Regions from separate parts of the Brevibacillus sp. DP1.3A genome, predicted to be linked through region 2. Evidence: riboswitches for the same ligand, from Rfam matches in the RefSeq annotation. Region 2 holds a riboswitch; the other holds the start of a gene.

Region 1 (6,333 bases), 3.1 Mb from region 2:
CGCTTTGGCTGCGTCTTCGAATTTCTTTTTTGCATCAGCCAGAGTCATGATGTCGGCTTTTTTGATTTCTTCTTTTTCTCTCAGTGTGATGGATGTCTCGTACTTCGTAATATCTAAATCAAGCCGAAGCACCTCCAGATCAACGCTGTTCTTTATTGCCTGTTCGACTGCGAAATCTAGCGACAAAAGGGAAACATCCGTCTGTTCAGCAGTGGCCACGAGTGGTGCGGCCAGAGCCATATGGGCGCCACCTGTGAGGAGAGAAGTGACTAATGTTGTGCTGTAAATGTGTTTGAAGAGCCTGGATTTCATGGGGCAACCTCCTGATCATATATGCAAGAATTTGATAACGATTCTCATTATCAAATCCATGAAAAGTATATATTTCCAATAGAATTTCGTCAATAAGAAAATGTTTTTTCATCATGTTCTTGGTCAGAAATCCAAAAGGAATCCCCTTCAGGAAAAAGGCAAAGTGAGCATCTGCCTGTTTCCCCAAAGGGGATTTGTTCTTCGTGATGGGAAAGAACTATTCTTTGTCCCTGTTTTCTTTTTTTGCCGCAGCCGTCTTTGCAGTTTGGTCCAATGTCCCTTCCTTTGGTGTAAGGGAATAACCATGCATATTGCTTCCGTTATAACCCATGTCCGGCTTTTCCTTTGAGATGCGATCAGTCATTTGCGTCCCCCTTATTTTGCCCAGTGGGTGTAGAGTCTTGCTGCACATACGGATTGTCGATGTCATTTGGTTCCTTGTCTAGATTGGTACGGATTGCGATTATTGGGCTATTCGGAGGTTGAGCGATTAGTCTGTCATCCAGTTGTTTGAAATCAGGCAGGTCGTTTTCGCGAGTGTCATCCATGTTCGTCTCCTCCTTTACGGGTTAGTATGTCCACCATCTGCCTGCCAATTTCCTTAACTGGAAAAGGAAAGAGACTGGTACTACACACGAAAAAACAGCCCCAGTCCCAGGAAAAGTTCGGGCGGAGGCTGTGGCGATCATCTTTGTGCAGTTAACTCGTTTTCTTGGCTAGGATCTTCATAAAAGAGGCAAGATTCGTTTGTAGCAATGGTGTGAAGGTAGAAAAGGAAGTATTTTCAGTGAGTGTAGTCATTTGACGAACAAATTCAGTGGCGTCCTTTGTATTTACATTCTCAAAGTGGTTAGCGATTTTTGTATTTTTTAAATCGGAGAGAAGCGTAGCTTGTTCGTTTCGGTATTGTGCGATCCAGTCTGGACGATGTTGCAGCTTTTTGACGAATTGAATCAGCGTGCTTACTTTCTCTGTTTGATTGGTTGTGGCCGCTTGCATTTTTTTGTAGGCTTCTGGGTCATACCGCTCCATCAGCGTGGACGGATTAACATAGTCGTTCGGCGCCCCATGTGGTTTTTGCGGAAGCTCTACGTAGCTGGCACTGCCAGTTGCAGGGTCAACCTTTCGTGTTTTGGCGACTCCAGCAAGCAGCTGGAGGGTATCCAAAAATTCAGCAGCATTTTTTTCATCACCCATGTATTGGTCTGCCAAATATTTACCTTGGGTTAAACCGACTTCTACCAAAGCAGTTCTTTCTTCATCCGTGTAGGTGGATTGGGAGTTGAAAAAATTTTGCTCCAGGATGTGGTCAAAGGCTTTGCGAGCCTCGGGTGGTTTATCTGCGAAAATTTTATCCAAACGCTCATTAATCTCTGTGCTAAAGAAAAATTGGACGCTGTGATGTTCGATGGCATCAGCAGGTAGCTCGCGTGCCTTGTGTGAACGAAGGTCTACAGTATCGGGCTTGGGCAATCCCAGACTAGTTCCTGTCACCATTTTGGGTGCAGGTTGGTTAGTTGGAAGCTGGGGGGGTAGGTAGCGGGTATTCGATTGGATTTGCATGTTCTACTCTCCTCACATGGATTCATGTTCAGTCGTGATGGCAGGAGATCTGGTTACCTTTTATCAGATGACTGGTATGAGTTGTGAGAACGGAAGGAAACGGATCTCAATTGCTTCTTGCCTATACTATCGGCTGTTTTTGGTCCATTTTTAATATGCTGGCAAAGATGAAAAAGGACTCCCGTTCAGATAACGGAAGTCCGTATTTTTTTCTTCGATTACTTCGTGTATTCATCCATGCTGAAGTCTACTTGTTCAAGCGGGACGAGCTTGGTCTTTTTGGTGATTTTATAAGCGAGCCAAATGATTAAGAAGAGTGGCAGGCCAATGTAAGAGACCAGGACGCCATACCAGTCAATCATTCCACCCACGAATGCGGAGTAGTTTTGCCCCAAAATAACGATACAGCAAATGATGAAGGCAAAAATCGGTCCAAACGGGAACCATTTTGCCCGATAAGGCAATTCGCTTAAGTCACGACCCTGAGCGATAAACGCTTTGCGGAAACGATAGTGACTAATGGCAATTCCCAGCCAAGCGATGAAGCCTGACATACCGGAAGCATTCAAAAGCCATACATACACTTCGCCTTCCCCAAACAGAGAGGACAGAAAAGCAAGGGCGCCAATGAGCGCAGTCAAGATCAAGGCATTGATCGGTACGCCGTTACTTGTTACTTTCGCGAACCATTTTGGTGCGTTTCCTTCTTTCGCCAAGTTCCATAGCATGCGTGTAGAGGCGTACATACCAGAGTTACCAGCAGACAATACAGACGTGAGAATAACGGCATTCATGACAGATGCTGCAAAAGCAAATCCGGCATTTTCAAATACAATCGTAAACGGACTGATCGCAATATCCGTAAGGTCGCCACTGATCAGATTTGGATTATCGTATGGAACCAACAACCCGATGATCAAAATAGCGAGGATGTAGAAAAGCAAGATGCGCCAAAAAATTTGACGGATGGCCTTCGGAATGTTGCGGGCAGGGTCTTCGCTCTCCCCAGCTGCGACACCAACGAGCTCTGTCCCTTGGAAAGAGAATCCGGCAATCATAAAGACACCGAGCAGGGCCATGAAGCCGCCATTGAATGGCGCGTCGCCTTTGGTGAAGTTTTGGAAGCCGACTGCTTGACCGCCCATAATGCCAAAAATCATCAACACACCCACAATAATAAAGATGATGACCGTTATTACTTTAATCAAGGCGAACCAATATTCTGATTCTCCATAGGCTTTCACAGACAGGAGATTCAAGGCAAACAGCAATCCGAGGAACAAAGCGCTCCACAATATCGCTGGGGTATCCGGGAACCAATATTTCATAATAAGTGCCGAAGCTGACAGCTCGACGGCAATGGTAATCGCCCAGTTGTACCAGTAGTTCCAGCCGAGAGCAAAGCCGAGAGATGGATCGACGAACCGTGTGGCATACGTCGAAAACGAACCGGAAACAGGCATGAAGGCCGCCATTTCCCCCAAGCTGGTCATTAAAAAGTAAACCATGATACTAATGGCGAGATAGGCGACTAAAGCTCCACCAGGTCCAGCGGAATGGATCGAGCCTCCACTCGCGAGAAACAATCCCGTCCCAATCGAGCCGCCGATGGCGATCATCGTCAGGTGTCGGGCTTTTAAACCACGTTGCAATTGATTTTGTGACATAAGCTGCTTGCACGACCTTTCTTGATTTTTGAGAAGGAAGGTCGGAAATTAAAAAACCGCCATAGCCAAAAAAATGGCATAGGGCGGTATCATCCAATCCCCACCAAGCCTTCACTGAAGATAGCTCACCACGTTTGCTTGGCATGCAAACGTGACAGTTCTGCCTCTTTCGAGTACAGCCCCAACCCAATCGCACAGAGACGCGATATGAGCTTCGGCGGATTTTCCTTACCTGGAGTCATTGATTTTCTCTGAATCTCGTACAGGATGATATAAAAGCCGCGACCTCTATCCCCACCGTGAAAGATGAGGATAACATGTATGAAATTATGTGATTTAACAACTATAAAGGATTGTTCGGGATTAATCAATGTGAAATTTTGTTATTCAAATGAACGTCTGGCAGGCCAGGAGCCTTGCAGCTTGCGAATTTGGACGATTTGTCCCGTATGAAACGCATCATGCAAGACAAGACTCATTACGGCCTGGTAAATGGGTTTATAGGTAGCCATCTGGTTTAACTCTTCATCCGTCAGCAAGGAAAGCTTTTCATGAATGTGGTGATGGACGCTTTCCATTCGCAAGAGGGTAGCTTGCCAAGCGTCTTCGTCATCTGGACCACCGGATGGGGTGAAGGTATCATCGTTCGTCACAGCGGAGCCAGGAAATTCGGTGCCCAAAAGACGATGCAACAGGCGTTCTTTGTAATAAAGCAGGTGGCTGACGTTTTCCCAGATTGTGTTGGCTGCTTCTCCCACAGGGCGCCAGCATGCCTCCGCTACTGATACTCCGGCAAGCGCTTCTTTTAAGGGTGGATACCAGTCTTCCTTGTCATAGGCACATTCCCAACCGTGCAAAAGCAATTCCTTCCGATTCATACGCTTCCTCCTCGTCTGTGAAACAGATTGATGAAACGCTATAATAGCTGTAAGAAATGATTGTGTAACCAGTTAATTCAATTACGATAGTTACAAATAAAGACTACCATATCCTGTATGGTCATACAAGAGAGAAAAATGAAGGGTTTCGTCAGGAGAGTTGATGACATGGACTGGCTTTGTATCGATTTTTTAAATAGTGATTGGCGGGATTGGCGCGGTTCTGGTCGTGGGGAAAATCGTCTGGAGAAAGAGGAATGGCTGTCATCCTTTTTGCAGACATACAAGCTAACCGCACCGCTGCCGATGAATGAGGCGTGTGCCGCGTCTCTTTTGCAATTGCGGGAGCGTTTGAGACGTATGCTAGAGGCCGTAATCCGTGGAGACCGATTCCAAGAGGAGGACCTTGTGGAATTGAACAAAGTGTTGGCTCTCGCTCCTTTTCATACGCAGGTGTTGTATGTAGATGAGGAGGGCGGCTACAGGCAAAAGCAATCCAGCCAAGCAGAGGGATGGTCACTCGTCATGGCACAAATTGCAGCTTCTTTCGCGGAGTTGCTTGCCCCACAGCATCTGGAGCGAATCAAAATATGTGACAACGAGGATTGCCGCTGGGTGTTTTATGATGAAAGCCGCAACCGGGTGCGCCGCTGGTGTGATGACAAAATGTGCGGAAACCTGATGAAGGTGCGCCGTTTTCGTGAGCGGCAGAAGGAAAAAGGTTAATGGAGCCTTAACCAAAGACCGTCGGGATTTTGTCTCTGACGGTTTTTTCTATGTTTGAGACATAATAAGTAGCATATACATGGGAACGGAAACGAGGTGGGTAGGATGAGTCAAGCGCGCAAAAAATGGTTTCAGGCACTCGTATTGGTGACACTTGGGGCGATTTGTCTGGCTATATGGTATTTGCAGCCATATCAGCCCGATCAGGCAGCGTTAACGGCCATGCAAGGCGGTGAGGGGATTACGGTCATGGATACGAATGACTGGATTATTTTCCAAGGCGGGGAGTCACGCGAACCGGGACTCATCTTATATCCGGGAGCACTTGTCAAACCGGAGAGCTATGCACCGATTGCCCGTGCTTTGGCAGGCTCCGGCTACCATGTTTTTCTCGCACGAATGCCGCTGAATTTGGCTGTAAGTGATATGACGCGAGCCACACAAGTATTGAAGGCGTACCCGAATAAAACGTTTGTCATCGGAGGACATTCGCTTGGTGGTACTATGGCAGCTCAATTCGCAGCAAACCACCCGGACCGAATCAACGGCGTGTTTTTACTGGGAGCGTATCCGAATAGTCAGGGGAACTTGAAGAAGGTGAATTTGCCTGTGCTGTCTTTGCTCGGGTCTCGCGATGGAGTGATCAATATGGAAAGGTTTATGGAGAGCAAGCAATATTTGCCCGATCGTACTGTGTACATGTCCATAGAAGGGGGGAATCACTCCCAGTTCGGAAGCTATGGATCGCAGGAGGGCGACCAGCCTGCTGCCATTACCCCGCAGGAGCAGTGGCAGCAAACAGTGGCAGCAATCAAGGATTGGCTGCTTAATGAGGTTACGATGATGAACGTGGAATAATACCAGATACAACACCTGTAATGCGAATGTTTTCCGAGGGGAGTAGCATGGGGGTGTCTTGCTCGCGTGTGGTTGTAAACAGACATTCCAATGGATTGACGTCTGCTGCGATGCGCACAAGAAACTGCCCCTCCTGTCGGATCAACACAGGTCTGTCTTTTACAGGCTCCATCGAAAAGTCTGCGATCAAGAGAGCATCTCCGGGAAAAATACCGAGACCACGAAGGCCATCATCTCGCATGATGAGAGCAAAGCGGGCCACGTGATAGCTGGCTACCTGCAAGGAGGGTAACAGCGACAGCTCCTCGTCTTGGTCCAAGGCGAGATCA
Region 2 (13,203 bases):
TGTTACATATTTTTGAAGAATATATGGTTATTCTGTAAATCGTAAATTGTTTCCGAAAGTAGCGTTACGTTTTGCGAAATGTTACGTCTTTAGTATGTGATGTTTACGAAATCTTCCATTTTGAAAGAACGAATGAGGTGCGACAAACGATGGTCAATTCAACAGGAGAGCTGACGGTGACAGGGGTCAATCACAGCTACGGAACGGGAAAAATCAAAGTACCCGTGCTGTATGATATCAACCTTCATATCAACAAGGGAGAATTCGTGGCTTTGTGTGGCTCGTCGGGATCAGGCAAGTCTACGCTCTTGAATTTGCTTGCAGGTTTGACCAAGCCGGAGGAAGGGAGTGTCACGGTTAGCGGAGCACAGATTTCCAGCTACAGCGAAAACGAACTATGCATGTTTCGCCGTAAAAATATGGGATTTATCTTCCAGTCATACAATCTGCTCCCCAATCTGACAGCGTTGGAAAACGTGGAACTTCCCTTGATTTTTGCAGGTGAAAGCAAGAAAAAACGTCGGGCTAAAGCAACGGACATCCTACACCGAGTAGGGCTGGAAGGTCGTATTGACCACAGACCCAATGAGCTTAGTGGTGGACAGCAGCAGCGTGTCAGTATCGCGAGAGCGCTTGTCAATCAGCCTGGCATCATCTTGGCGGATGAGCCGACGGGGAACTTGGACTCGAAGACGGAACAAGAGATTCTCCTATTAATGAGAGAAATGAACAAGGAAAATGGGACTACGTTCATCATCGTTACCCATGAGCAGGAAGTAGCGGAACAGTCCGACCGCGTCATTTATCTCCAGGACGGACGGGTTGTACAAAAAAGGACAAGACCAGCGTAGGCGAGGGTATGAGGTGAACAAACAGTGAAGGTAATGGATTCTTTTCGCATCGTCTGGAGGAACCTGTGGCGAATGAAGCTGCGGACAGCCCTCACGTCGGTTGGTGTTATGATCGGGACGGCTGCAATCGTCGCGATGATGGCACTTAGTTTAGGGCTTAAGGAAAGTGCAGTAAAAAGCTTGGAGAACTTCGGAAACTTGACAGAGATGGACGTCGAGCCATTGCGTTGGTACGAGGAAAATGGCGAATGGATTGATGTTCCGGAGGATAAAGTCAAGAAGCTGAATATGCAAGCGGTGCAGGAATTAAAAAAGATTTCTGGCATTCAGGCAGTTATGCCGATAAAAGAATTACGAGAGCAAGCGAAGCTTAAGGTAGGTAGACGAGAAGGTTACGTACAGCTAATTGGGGTGGATGTGAATGAGTCGGCTGCCTATCGCAAAAATGACATTGAAAAAGGAAGCTATCTGACAGGCGCCCCACAAGAGATAGTGGTTGCTTTCGATGTATCCAGAGAAATGCGCGACGTAGAAAAGGAAAAGCGCGAGGAACGGCGAAGAAAGGCCGGAGCTGGACGGCATGAAATGTCTCAGATGCCACCTCCTGATATAGGGGGCGGAGAAGCACTGGCCTTCAATCTCGTAGACAGAGCAGGGACTCTCATCTTGTCACGCGAATATCGCATCGACGATGAACCGAAATACGAGAAAAAAGAACTGCGTGTGAAGGTTGTCGGTCAATTAAAAAAGTCTGAAGAACGTAACTCGTCAGCCGCGGTTTATGTACCGATTAACGTAGTGAAAGAGCTGAACGAGTGGGTCACGCGCAGTCGAGGTGACGAAGTCGAAGAGGGAGCATCGCGCAGATCACGCGATAAAGCCAAAAAGGATACCTTTGAATTTGACAGAATTACAGTCAAGGTAGAATCTCGTGAAAAGGTAGAGGGTGTAGTCAAAGCGTTGAAGGAAAAGGGCTTTGAAGTATGGTCGCCTGCACGTGAGCTGGAAACCATCAATAACTTCTTCTTCGTGATTCAGATGGTCCTCGGAGGAATTGCAGCAATCTCTTTGCTCGTCGCAACCATTGGAATCGTCAATACGATGATCATGTCGATTTTAGAGAGAACCAAAGAGATTGGTATCATGAAAGTAATCGGAGCCACTGTGTTGAATATTCGCTGGCTGTTCTTAATGGAATCAGGCTTTATTGGTTTAATTGGTGGACTCGCTGGTCTCGGCATGGCGTGGGGAGCGGTTGAGCTCGTGAATTACTTCGGAGCGTCTGGCGGTCTCTTGGATAGTCTGAACATGGGCTACGGTGGTGGTGGTGGTGATCCAGAGGCTGAGCCAACAAAATTGGCGGTCATTCCGAGCTGGCTGGCATTCTTTGCGATTGGCTTCTCCTTTATTATTGGGGTGTTGGCGGGAATCTTCCCGGCGATCCGTGCGTCTCGTTTAAGTGCACTGCAAGCGATTCGATCTGAATAAGTGATGAAATGTGAGGAACGTAAGATGAACAAGAAAAAATGGATCATTATCGCCACAGTCGTGGCCGTTCTTGGAGGGGGAAGCTATTACGGCTATTCGTACTTCAAGGGCGAAGAGGTTACAGAAGAAAAGCCAGAAGAAAAACCGAACTTCCCGACAGCGCTCGTGGAACGTGGTGACGTCAAGAAGACGATCAACTCAGCAGGTACAGTGGAAGCGAAGGCGCGTGAGGAAGTCAAGCCAGAGCTCAGCGGCAAGGTGCAACGTGTGCTAGTTAAGGAAGGGCAGTCCGTAAAAAAAGGCGATGTTTTGTTCACGATCGATAGCTCGGATGCACAGTTAGAAATTCAAAAGCTGGAGCTGGACATTTTAAAGGCGAAAAAAGAGCTAAGTGAAATTAAACAAAAGAAAGACAAGATCACGGCTACTAAAGAAGGAAAAGTGGTTGAGGTCCTTGTAGAAGAAGGGCAAGATGTAAGACCGGAGCAGGTAGTAGTCAAGCTTGCTAATACCGACTATTTGAAAATAATTGGGCAATTTACCTCCTATGAGTCTGAACGATTCAGTGTAGGTCAAAAAGTGAAGGTATTCATTCCGACTTCCATGTATTTTGTGGATGGTGTTGTTACGGAAGTGGATAGAATAGGTGAAAAAGTAGAAGGTGCTGGCGGAATTCACAATGTCGAGGTATTGGTTAAGAAGCCTGGGGCCATTTATGTTGGGGACAAGGGTGTGGTACAGTATACGGATGATAAGGGCCTCTTATATGTAAGCCGTAATCAGAAAGAATTCCAGTTGCCTGATGAAATAGAAATTTTGGCGGGTACTCACGGAAAAATTGGCAAGATCGACGTAAAAAAGGACGATGTAGTCAAAGTAGGACAACAACTGTTCAAGATGGATATGGAAGCGTCCGGTATGGAGCTGATGGAAAAAGAGCTCGCGCTAAAAACGTCCTTATTGAACATGGAGCAGAAAAAGCGTGAAATTGCGAAGAATCAAGTAACAGCGCCAATTGGCGGTGTAATCACCAAGCTAGGTGTTAAACAAGGCGAAGCGCCAGGATCAGATCCTGCAGCCATTATTATGGACACGACTTCTGTTTACTTTGTGGCAGCCGTTGGAGAGCTTGATATTCCCGAGATTAAAATCGGACAAAATGTCGATGTTTATGTGTATGCATTTGGTACCGAGCCGTTTAAAGGCAAAGTCATAGAGCTCCCGAAAGAAGGGAAAAAAGAAGACAAGGAAGTTCGTTTCGCGGTAAAAGTGGAACTGCTAGACAAGGCTGATTTTAAGCATGGGATGACGGGAGACAACGATATTATCGTCGCCCAAGCACAGAATGTCCTGCGCTTGCCAAGCAATGCGGTTGAAATTCTGGGGCCAGGTCAAGGAACGGTAATGGTGAAAGATCCGAGCACCGGAGATCCAATGCCGAAAGACGTAGAAATCGGTATTGAAGGATTTGATTTTATTGAAATCAAAGGCGGCTTGAAAGAGGGAGAAGAGGTTCTGGTGACCAACTCCGAAGGCATGTAAAAGCCAATCGAATTGTGTTTATAGCGACAGCCCCGTTGCCACTGGCCAAAGACCTGAGCAAACGGGGCTGTTTTTTACACGCTTACGCTTTTCAACGGTTTGAACGCAATCGTAACGTTGCGGACATTTGCGACGTCAAACTATGTAAAGGATGGGAAATTGTACAGCCGTTTTCCTTCGCAAACTGATCAGCAACAGGTGCCATGGAGAGCTGTGCCACTGCAATAGGCTGGTCTGGAAACGTATGATGGAGTTGATACAGGGCGTCTTTAATCGCTTCTCTGTACGCTTCCTGCTTGTTTTCCATGAGCAGGGCAAAAGCATTTTCAACGATGGTTACTTGTATCTCTGGATGAAGGTTGTGGGAGTGGGCGTGTTGTGCGAGACGCTCCATCGTAGGTTGGACAGTAGCGGGATTGGAGAACAGAAGAACTTGTGGCTCAGTATATCGTGCAAGCTCGTGAAAAAAAGGTCCATCGATTGTGAAGATGGGAACAGTGGCAGTTGCCTCATCCTCAGGTGTTACCAGTGCGGCATACTGCGTGCAAGTAATCACGATTGCATCGACCGCGCAGCTTTGCATCCAGGCTAGTTGATCACGTAATTTGACATGTGCTTGTTCCTTGGTATGGATAGGGGTTCCCGCGTTTTGTAGGAGTAAACCTGGATCAACAAAATGAATGAGCTCTACTTCAAAGGCTGCGAACGCATCTGATAAGAGGGAAATATTCGAATAATGTCCATGGAGACAGGCAATACGGGTCATCGTGCAGCTCCCCCATGAAGAGTATCATTCTCTGATTTCTTATGGGCAAGGACGCGAATACGCTTGTAATCGAGCACCCAGTGACCCTCTTGAAACAGGGCAGGACGCAGTAAGTCAGTGACTTCCCTACATACTTGCTGGATTTCATCTGAGGACAGTCCCGCAAAAAAAGGACTGCAAAAAGAATTCAGCCAATGCGAAAGCCCCAAGTCCCCATCAGCCATGACTGTCGGACGATCAAAATGGGAGGCAAGTACGACATGGAAGCCTTGCTTCTCCAAAAGGGTCGTGTACTCTCCCATGCTGGGAAAATACCAAGGTGAGCGCTCATCAGCAGATATTCCTTTTCGCGCCAATACAGTTCGCAATGCCTTTGTGATTTGTCCGCAATTGCCGTGTCCTCCAAATTCGGCAACAAAGCGTCCACTGGGAGCAAGAGCCAACCAAATGGTTTCAATGACTTCTGCAGGACGTTTCATCCAGTGGAGTGCGGCATTGGAAAAGACAGCGTCGTAACGGACATCTGTACGATACGTATGCGCATCGGCTACTTCAAAGGCAAACGGAGGATATTTTTGGCGAGCAGTCTCAATCATGGCGGTAGAAAAATCGATTCCTGTCACATTTGCTCCTGCAAGCGATAGTTGAGCACACAGGTCGCCTGTTCCACAGCCTAAGTCAAGAATGCTTTCTCCAGGAGCCGGCTGTAGCCAGTCCACTAACCCTTTGCCGTATTCAGAAACGAAATTCATTTTGGCGTCGTACAGTCCGGCATTCCATTGATTGGTTTGGACCATCTGAATCCCCTCCCTTTCATCCATTTTTACCGACTGGGGAGATATAAGTCAAATCTATATAAATTATAAACTGAATAGTATTTAACTATATCAAGCACGAGAAAAAGCATTATGGTTGTAAAGGATATTTCGCTGTTTTTGTCGAATGATCACAGTTGAAAAATTGTAAGGAAGAAAGTAGGAGGACAATTCGTGAAAAAATGGGTTGTAAAAGCACTTCTAGTGTGTTTGGCAACTGGCACCTTTTTATCAGGTGTGTCAGTACCGCCAGCCATGGGGGCCGGGGCAACAGCATCCATGAAAAAAAACAGCCAAGTATCTAAGCCAATCCGGCAGCAGCCTGTTCACGATATGGTTATCTTTAACGATTATCAGGTTGCAGGACTGGATTCAAATGGTTGGAACTGGGTGAAGAACGATGAGTTTATTCTTCCTCCAGAGACACCACTTGATATTGACGTGATACAGACCACTTATGGAAGTGGAACCAACCTCAATCGGAAGCAAGTTTTATTGGATGGCGTAGAGTTATCGGAGTATCAAGCCGAAAATACCTCGTCACAGACTTCATTCAAATGGCAAGTACCTCGGTTTACTATTCCAGCACAAAAGCTGTCTGCTGGCTCGCATACCTTGACCTTTATTGTGACGGATGCCAAGGGGAAGAGCAGCACGTTGCATGTGCGATTTATGGTAGAGGCCAAAAATTACCCGAGCATATTTAATGGGGAAAAGGCAGAGGGAGAACCAGTACCAAGTGGCGGGCAAACGGCGATTTTTGGAATGATGGGTTCACACGACTTTACCAGTTCTGTACCGGGCACATGGAAATTAACAAATAAGTCCACGAGTACAGAGATGAGGTCTGTTCCTGCGACAGTATTTTCGACGGGGACATTGTTGACGGGGCAATATGAACTCCTCTTTGTTCCGGATGATACAACCATGTCACCTTGGATGACGACGATTCAGGTAGGCGTTGCAGAACTGTACATGGGAACGGATACAAGCGGTCAAAAGCTGACGCAAGATCAGAAAATAACAGCTCCAGCAGCACCAGGGAAGGTTTCATTGTATTCGCCCATCCCAGGAAGATGGTCGGTGAACGGAACAGGACAAACCTTGACAGACGCGCAACATTTTGAGGTGGACATTCCTGAGAGACTGGCTGGAATCACAATCGCTGTTACCTTTGAGCCTGTTTCGGTGCAAAAAGAGACATCGTCTATGTGGGGCGATACTTCGGCGACAACGGTTCAAATACAAATACCAGGTGCACCAAATGCCTGCGGCCCTGCTACTGGAAATGTTACGATGGATGTGTTGATGAAGCAGAACGAGCAATCAACACCGAGGGTAGAAAAGATGAACCTGTATTCCTCTGATAATACAGTCAAGCTGTATCAGAATCCTGTTCATGTGATCTGGCTGGCAACTGCTGCCGAGCACATCGAATATGGAAGTGAAGCGGATGATGATGAGGGGCCGGGTGTATGGGCGATCGATAACGTCATTGTCGACGAGAGCAAATTGAATTGGGATCACACGGCATTGCTGTTGTCCGGTTATAAGCCAGGTCGCTACAAAGTCAACTACTATAGCAAAAGAGACCCGGCGCAAGTATGGTGCGGCTACGTTCAAGTGATAGAAGATTTGCCTCCAATCAAGTCGTATCCGGCATGTGAGCCGGGTGATACAGGGGTAAGTCCGCCAAGCTCGCCACTTCTTCTTCGAAGCGAGAGCGGCAAGGAATACCGGGACGGACAAAAGATTACCGTGAACGCAGGCGATAATCTCGAAGAATGGGAAGACCTAAGGCTGATCGCTACTCATGCTGAGCTTGTCGGATCCAAAAAGATCAGGGATAAGAGCGAAAAGAAGGCCTACTATATGCCGAAATTTGAATGGAAACATGGCGAGATCGGTATTGGTGCCAGTCGGAAGCACAGTAACGGTACCATTTCCTCAGAAAATCGGATCGAGATCTTTTCCGGGGAGGAAGAGATCGCTAGCATCAAGCCTAGCAAAGGTGATGGCGACGATGGCGAGGGGCTTGAATCACTGAATTTGAAAAGGTATATCGATATGGATAAGCCTGGAGAATACAAGATCAAGGTAACGAATACGCTCACAAACAAGACCTGCACGGTTATCAACTCCAAAAGAAAGTACACGAAGAAAACCGATGTAAATGAGCGCAATGAAACATTGACGATTACAATTGAAGTGAAGTAGGTAGGTAGACCCCCTTGCATTTTGGCATGGGGGTTTTCGACTACAAGGGGAGGAAGTCCTGTGACAAACGAGCAGAAGGCGATCTTGGAAAAGTTCGGGTTTCGAATCGAAGGAGAGCAAGTGAAACATTTGAAGCTGGGAATCGTAAGAAATAAAAAAGAATTCGTCTCTCACGCCACGTCAGAAGAGTTGCAGGACTACATCAAGTCTATCTTGCGCAACCAATGTCAGTGGAAGCGAGGAGAATCTGAATGAGCAGCCAGGGAGGTTGTTGGGTTTGAGGGAGTCTAGGGAGACATTAGTTACGGCATTACGTGAAGTGGAGGCTTGGGAGAAGGACCAGAACGACTTGTGGTTCTGGGAAAAGCTTGGCAGACTTCCTTTTGTTCTATTAGATCGGATTACGCCTGCTTTCGTTCAAGAGAAGCTGGGAAAAGCCGTAGATGAAATGGCAGCCTTTCTTGAGACAGGTGGAACTTATTTGGTGCAGGATGAACCGATTTACAAACGGTTTGGCAAACGAGTAGAGGGACAGGGCACGTCTGTTATTGGCAAAGAGGAGATTGCCGCTGTACCGCTTACGATCATGAATGATGTCGCAATGGAGCTAAAGGATTCACGTGCGAATTTTGCAACGGTACAAGGTGCCACGACTGGCTTCGGAGGGATTTTTACCCTCGCGATCGATATCCCGTTGTTGATGGGGACATCCCTAAAAGTATTACAAGAGATGGCTCTTGCCTATGGTTATCGACCTGAAGAGAAGAGGGAGCGGCTGTTCGTCGTCAAATGCTTGCAGTTTGCTTCATCAGACATTGTAGGGAAAAAAGCGATACTCGCTGAGCTCTCCCGCTTTGATGATCCAAATGCGCAGAGAGAGGTAATGGCGCAATTGCAGGGATGGCGTGAAGTCGTGGTAACGTACACTGAAAACTTTGGGTGGAAAAAGTTATTTCAAATGGTGCCCATTGCAGGTATTTTGTTTGGGGCGTATTTGAACCGCTCAACCGTCCAGGATGTCGCCGAAGCGGGGATGATGCTGTACCGCAAACGGCGCATCCTGGAGCGGCTACGTGAGAGCGAAAAGAGCGAGGAAATTACTGAGACCACTCCTCAACAGTAAGAGCGTAGAGGAGATGGTCCTCCCATACACCGTTAATTTGCAAATAGCGTAACGACAGTCCTTCTTGGCGAAAACGGTTTTTTTCCAAGACGCGAATGGAAGCTTGATTGCGAGGCATAACAGCAGCTTGTACCCTGTGCAGCCCAGCATCCATTAAAGCAAAGTGAAGGGCGAGATTTACTGCTGCTGTCGTATAGCCTTTGCCATTGCACTCCTGATCCATAAAGTAGCCAATCGTAGCATTTTGCCACGCGCCGCGTGCGACATTCGACAACGCTACACGTCCAATCATCTTTCCGGATTCTCGTGTGAATACGCCGAAAGCATAGGCTGTGCCACGTTCAAAATCATTCTGTGCTTGCGAAATCTGTTCTTGCTGTCCTGGAAGGGTCAGAAATGAAGCGGGGCGGATCGGTTCAAATGGTTGGAGAAAGTCATGATTACGCAGCCGAAGCTCTAGGAGCTCGGCTGCGTCTTGTTGTTGGAGAGGCCGTAAGAGAATCTCGTCTGTATGTAGTGACATGAGATCAATCCTCCTTAAAAAGTTGGATTGATAGTATATCATGTGCCAGAGTATTTGGGAAACATCAATTAGCCGAGCAATTCAGCAAACGATACCCCAAATGCTTTGCAAGTTTCCACTTCTTTTGCAGTAGGAGAAAGCTCGATTTTCAAACCTTCCAAAGGAGTTTCCGCACCACGCTCGCTCGCCTTTTTCAGCAAAATATCAACAGCTGCACCGACATGCTCGTAAGCGGAGTCGCAAGAGCCAAAAGCAACTACCTTTTTCCCGCTGAGGTCAATATCGTCCATTTCCTCATAAAAATCCAGGCATTCGTCTGGCAATTCGCCATCACCCCATGTGTAGGCACCAAGCAAGATTCCGTCGTAAGCTTCGAGTTCTTTTGCGTTCGCATCCATCACTTCTTTTATCTCCAGCTCAGCACCAGTTGAACGAATACCTTCTGCAATTGCTTCAGCAATTTCCTGTGTATTCCCTGTCATGCTCGCGTATACCATCAAAATGCTCATAAAACGTAAAACCTCCAATTAGATAATGAGTATCATTCTCACAAATAAAATTAATGAAAATGAGAATCGTTGTCAATAACTTTTTTCTTATTGCCACGTTTCATTGATTTTGGTAGAGTTAAATAAAATTATAATAATATACTCTAAATAGAGGTGCGCCGAAGAAGAGTAAGTCTTTTCGCAATCTGCCAGGGGGCAGGAGAAGGAAGAAAGGCTAAAGCGCCGAAGCTTATGCTATGCCCCTACGTAGCACAGGCTGGGGTGTCTCATGAAAAATGAACATCCTGTCACAAGGGACCTCAAGTCTTTTTGTGGAGCGCTATTTATGATTTGCTTATGTAGTATCAAAAGCAATGAGATAGCGAATGCACTCATTGCTTTTTTTGATTTACCATGCTGTTATTTTGAGGAGGATGTAACTATGAACATGATGGATGCTAACGAAATTATCGCGTTTATTCAAAAAAGCGAAAAGAAAACACCAGTGAAGGTATATGTGAAAGGGAACCTGGAGGGAATCGACTTCGGTGCGAGCTCCAAAGCTTTCATTACTGGTCCTACTGGTGTTGTTTTTGGTGAGTGGAAAGAGATTGAGCCAGTGCTCGCGGCTAACGCAGACAAAATTGAAGATTATGTGGTAGAAAGCGACCGTCGCAACTCCGCTATTCCATTGCTGGATACAAAAGGGATTCAAGCGCGTATTGAGCCAGGCGCAATTATCCGTGACCAAGTGACAATCGGTAATAATGCGGTCATCATGATGGGTGCTTCCATTAACATCGGTGCAGTCATCGGTGAAGGTACGATGATCGACATGAATGTTGTAGTAGGTGGACGTGGAACCATCGGGAAAAACTGCCACATCGGCGCGGGATCGGTTATCGCGGGCGTTATCGAGCCGCCATCTGCACAGCCAGTTGTTGTCGAGGACGATGTTGTCATCGGAGCAAATGCTGTCATTCTGGAAGGTGTACGCGTAGGAAAAGGTGCTGTCGTTGCAGCGGGTGCTGTCGTGATTGAAGATGTACCTCCATACGTAGTAGTTGCGGGAACGCCTGCACGTGTGATCAAGCAAATCGATGAAAAAACTCGTTCCAAGACAGAGATCAAGCAGGAGCTACGTCAGCTGTAAGGGAGAGAGTGCACATGGACTGGCGTTCGCTCGATGAACAATATATCGTCTCCTCTTACAAAAGACTTCCGATTGCCATAGAAAAAGGCGAAGGAAATTACTTGTACGATACGAACGGGAAGAGCTATCTCGACTTGTTTACCGGCCTTGCTGTAAACGTTCTGGGGCATTCTCATCCGCGCATTGTACAGGCTTTGCGTGAGCAGGGAGAGCGCTTCTTGCATATATCCAATGTATTTTTAAACACACCGGCTATTCGTTTGGCCGAGCGTTTGGTTGCGAACAGCATTAGTGGGAAAGTGTTTTTCACCAACTCTGGTGCAGAGGCTACAGAGACTGCGATCAAGCTGATTCACAAATGGACGAAGAACGAGGGAGCAGGTCGTGAAGGCATTGTTGTCTTACGCAACAGCTTTCACGGGCGAACACTCGGAGCAGTGCGTTTGACGAGGCAGGCTCACGTCTATCAAGACTTTCCTCAGCCGGCTTTTCCTGTTTATGAACTGGATGTGGAGGACACGGAAGGATTGCGAGCGATTTGCCAGGAAGCAAGGCCCGCTGCGGTCCTCATGGAGCCAGTCTTGGGTTCCGGTGGTGTCGTGCCGTTAACGGAAGCATTCTTGCGAGAGGTAGCTGCGATCTGTGAACAAGAAGGCATGCTCTTTGTCATGGACGAGATCCAGACAGGAATGGGCAGAACAGGAAAGCTGTTTGCTTATGAGCATGCAGGCGTAATGCCAGACCTTATCCTTTTTGCCAAAGGCATAGGGGGAGGGCTTCCGCTCGGCGGTGTCATCGCTGGTCCAAAGCTGATGAACCAGTTCAAACCAGGGGATCACGGAACGACGTTCGCACCATCACCACTGTCTGCTGCTCTCGGGAATGTCGTGTTGGATGAATTGCTTGATCCAGCCTTCATCGCTCACGTAGAAGAAGTCATCGCATACCTGTGGTCGGGCTTGGAAGCGTTGCGAACACGTCTTCCAGATCAGCTGCAATCCCTTCGCGGAAAAGGCTTGATGGTTGGAATTCCGCTCTCTTCCACTCCGGAAGAGGTAAGCCACTTGCAGCAAGCGTTGCTTGACGAAGGAATTCTCGTTGACGTGACGCAGAAAACGATTGTTCGTCTGCTTCCGCCACTGACGTTGACAAAAGCCGATGTGGACCGTTTCCTTGCCGTGTTTGAGGAGCAATTAAAAGTAAGATCAGGTACGAAAAAGGAGGCGTAGGGCATGACGACTTCCTTGTTTACACAAATTCGCCGAGACCTGCACCAAATACCGGAGCCAGGCTTCGCTGAAGTGAAGACGCAACAATACTTGCTCGATTATTTGAAAAAGCTTCCACAAGAGCGAATCGAGATCAAAACGTGGCGGACAGGCATTTTGGTCAAGCTGGCAGGAACAAAGCCTAAACGATTAATTGCCTGGCGGACGGATATGGATGGCCTGCCGATCGTAGAGGAAACGTCCTATCCGTTTCGCTCGATTCATGAAGGATACATGCATGCATGCGGGCATGACATGCATATGGCGATCGCTCTTGGCCTCCTGACGCATTTTACCGAGCATCCGATAGCAGATGATTTGCTGTTCCTCTTTCAGCCGGCAGAAGAAGGTCCTGGCGGTGCTGAGCCGATGATGGAAAGTGAAGAGTTTGCAGGGTGGCGACCAGACTACATTTTTGCCTTGCATATCGCGCCAGAATATCCAGTTGGCCATATTGCGACGAAGCCAGGAATTTTGTTTGCCAACACTTCTGAGTTGTACATTGATTTGGTTGGCAAAGGGGGGCATGCAGCCTTCCCGCACCAGGCGAATGACATGGTGGTTGCAGGAAGCCATCTTGTGACACAGCTTCAATCGATTATTTCGCGCAATATGGATCCATTGGATTCAGCTGTCGTAACGATTGGCAAGCTGGAGAGCGGGACGAAGCAGAACATCATCGCAGAGAAGTCCAGGCTAGAAGGGACCATCCGAACCTTTTCAATGGAATCGATGGCACTCGTCAAGAGCCGCATTGAATCTCTCGTAAAGGGAGTGGAAATAGGCTTTGATTGCCGGGCAGCGATTGACTACGGAGTTGGCTACTGCCAGGTTTACAACGAGGAGCAGCTAACGACAGACTTCATGCAATGGGTACAGGAACAATGTGAAGATGTAACTCTCATCACCTGCAAGGAAGCCATGACTGGAGAAGACTTCGGTTACTTTTTGAAAGAAATTCCCGGCTTT

The links. A riboswitch is a leader RNA that binds a small molecule or an ion and turns the genes downstream of it on or off. The one in region 2 is predicted to bind lysine.
Region 1: another riboswitch for lysine. It lies ahead of HP399_RS25370 (amino acid permease); the one in region 2 lies ahead of dapD (2,3,4,5-tetrahydropyridine-2,6-dicarboxylate N-acetyltransferase).

What each region holds. Positions count from the first base shown of each region.
Region 1 is NZ_CP085876.1:5,530,925-5,537,257, reverse strand. Features, by position in the region: gene HP399_RS25390 (TolC family protein) at 1-312, opposite strand, end outside; gene HP399_RS25385 (hypothetical protein) at 530-676, opposite strand; gene HP399_RS25380 (hypothetical protein) at 669-860, opposite strand; gene HP399_RS25375 (hypothetical protein) at 1,012-1,875, opposite strand; gene HP399_RS25370 (amino acid permease) at 2,094-3,542, opposite strand; lysine riboswitch at 3,656-3,841, opposite strand; gene HP399_RS25365 (DinB family protein) at 3,926-4,420, opposite strand; gene HP399_RS25360 (CGNR zinc finger domain-containing protein) at 4,589-5,146, shown strand; gene HP399_RS25355 (alpha/beta fold hydrolase) at 5,252-6,004, shown strand; gene HP399_RS25350 (hypothetical protein) at 5,982-6,333, opposite strand, start outside.
Region 2 is NZ_CP085876.1:2,456,363-2,469,565, forward strand. Features, by position in the region: gene HP399_RS11275 (ABC transporter ATP-binding protein) at 150-851, shown strand; gene HP399_RS11280 (ABC transporter permease) at 876-2,339, shown strand; gene HP399_RS11285 (efflux RND transporter periplasmic adaptor subunit) at 2,364-3,881, shown strand; gene HP399_RS11290 (hypothetical protein) at 3,973-4,647, opposite strand; gene HP399_RS11295 (class I SAM-dependent methyltransferase) at 4,644-5,444, opposite strand; gene HP399_RS11300 (hypothetical protein) at 5,637-7,679, shown strand; gene HP399_RS11305 (hypothetical protein) at 7,740-7,934, shown strand; gene HP399_RS11310 (EcsC family protein) at 7,948-8,802, shown strand; gene HP399_RS11315 (GNAT family N-acetyltransferase) at 8,777-9,325, opposite strand; gene HP399_RS11320 (flavodoxin) at 9,394-9,834, opposite strand; lysine riboswitch at 9,975-10,164, shown strand; gene dapD (2,3,4,5-tetrahydropyridine-2,6-dicarboxylate N-acetyltransferase) at 10,256-10,966, shown strand; gene HP399_RS11330 (aspartate aminotransferase family protein) at 10,981-12,195, shown strand; gene HP399_RS11335 (N-acetyldiaminopimelate deacetylase) at 12,199-13,203, shown strand, end outside.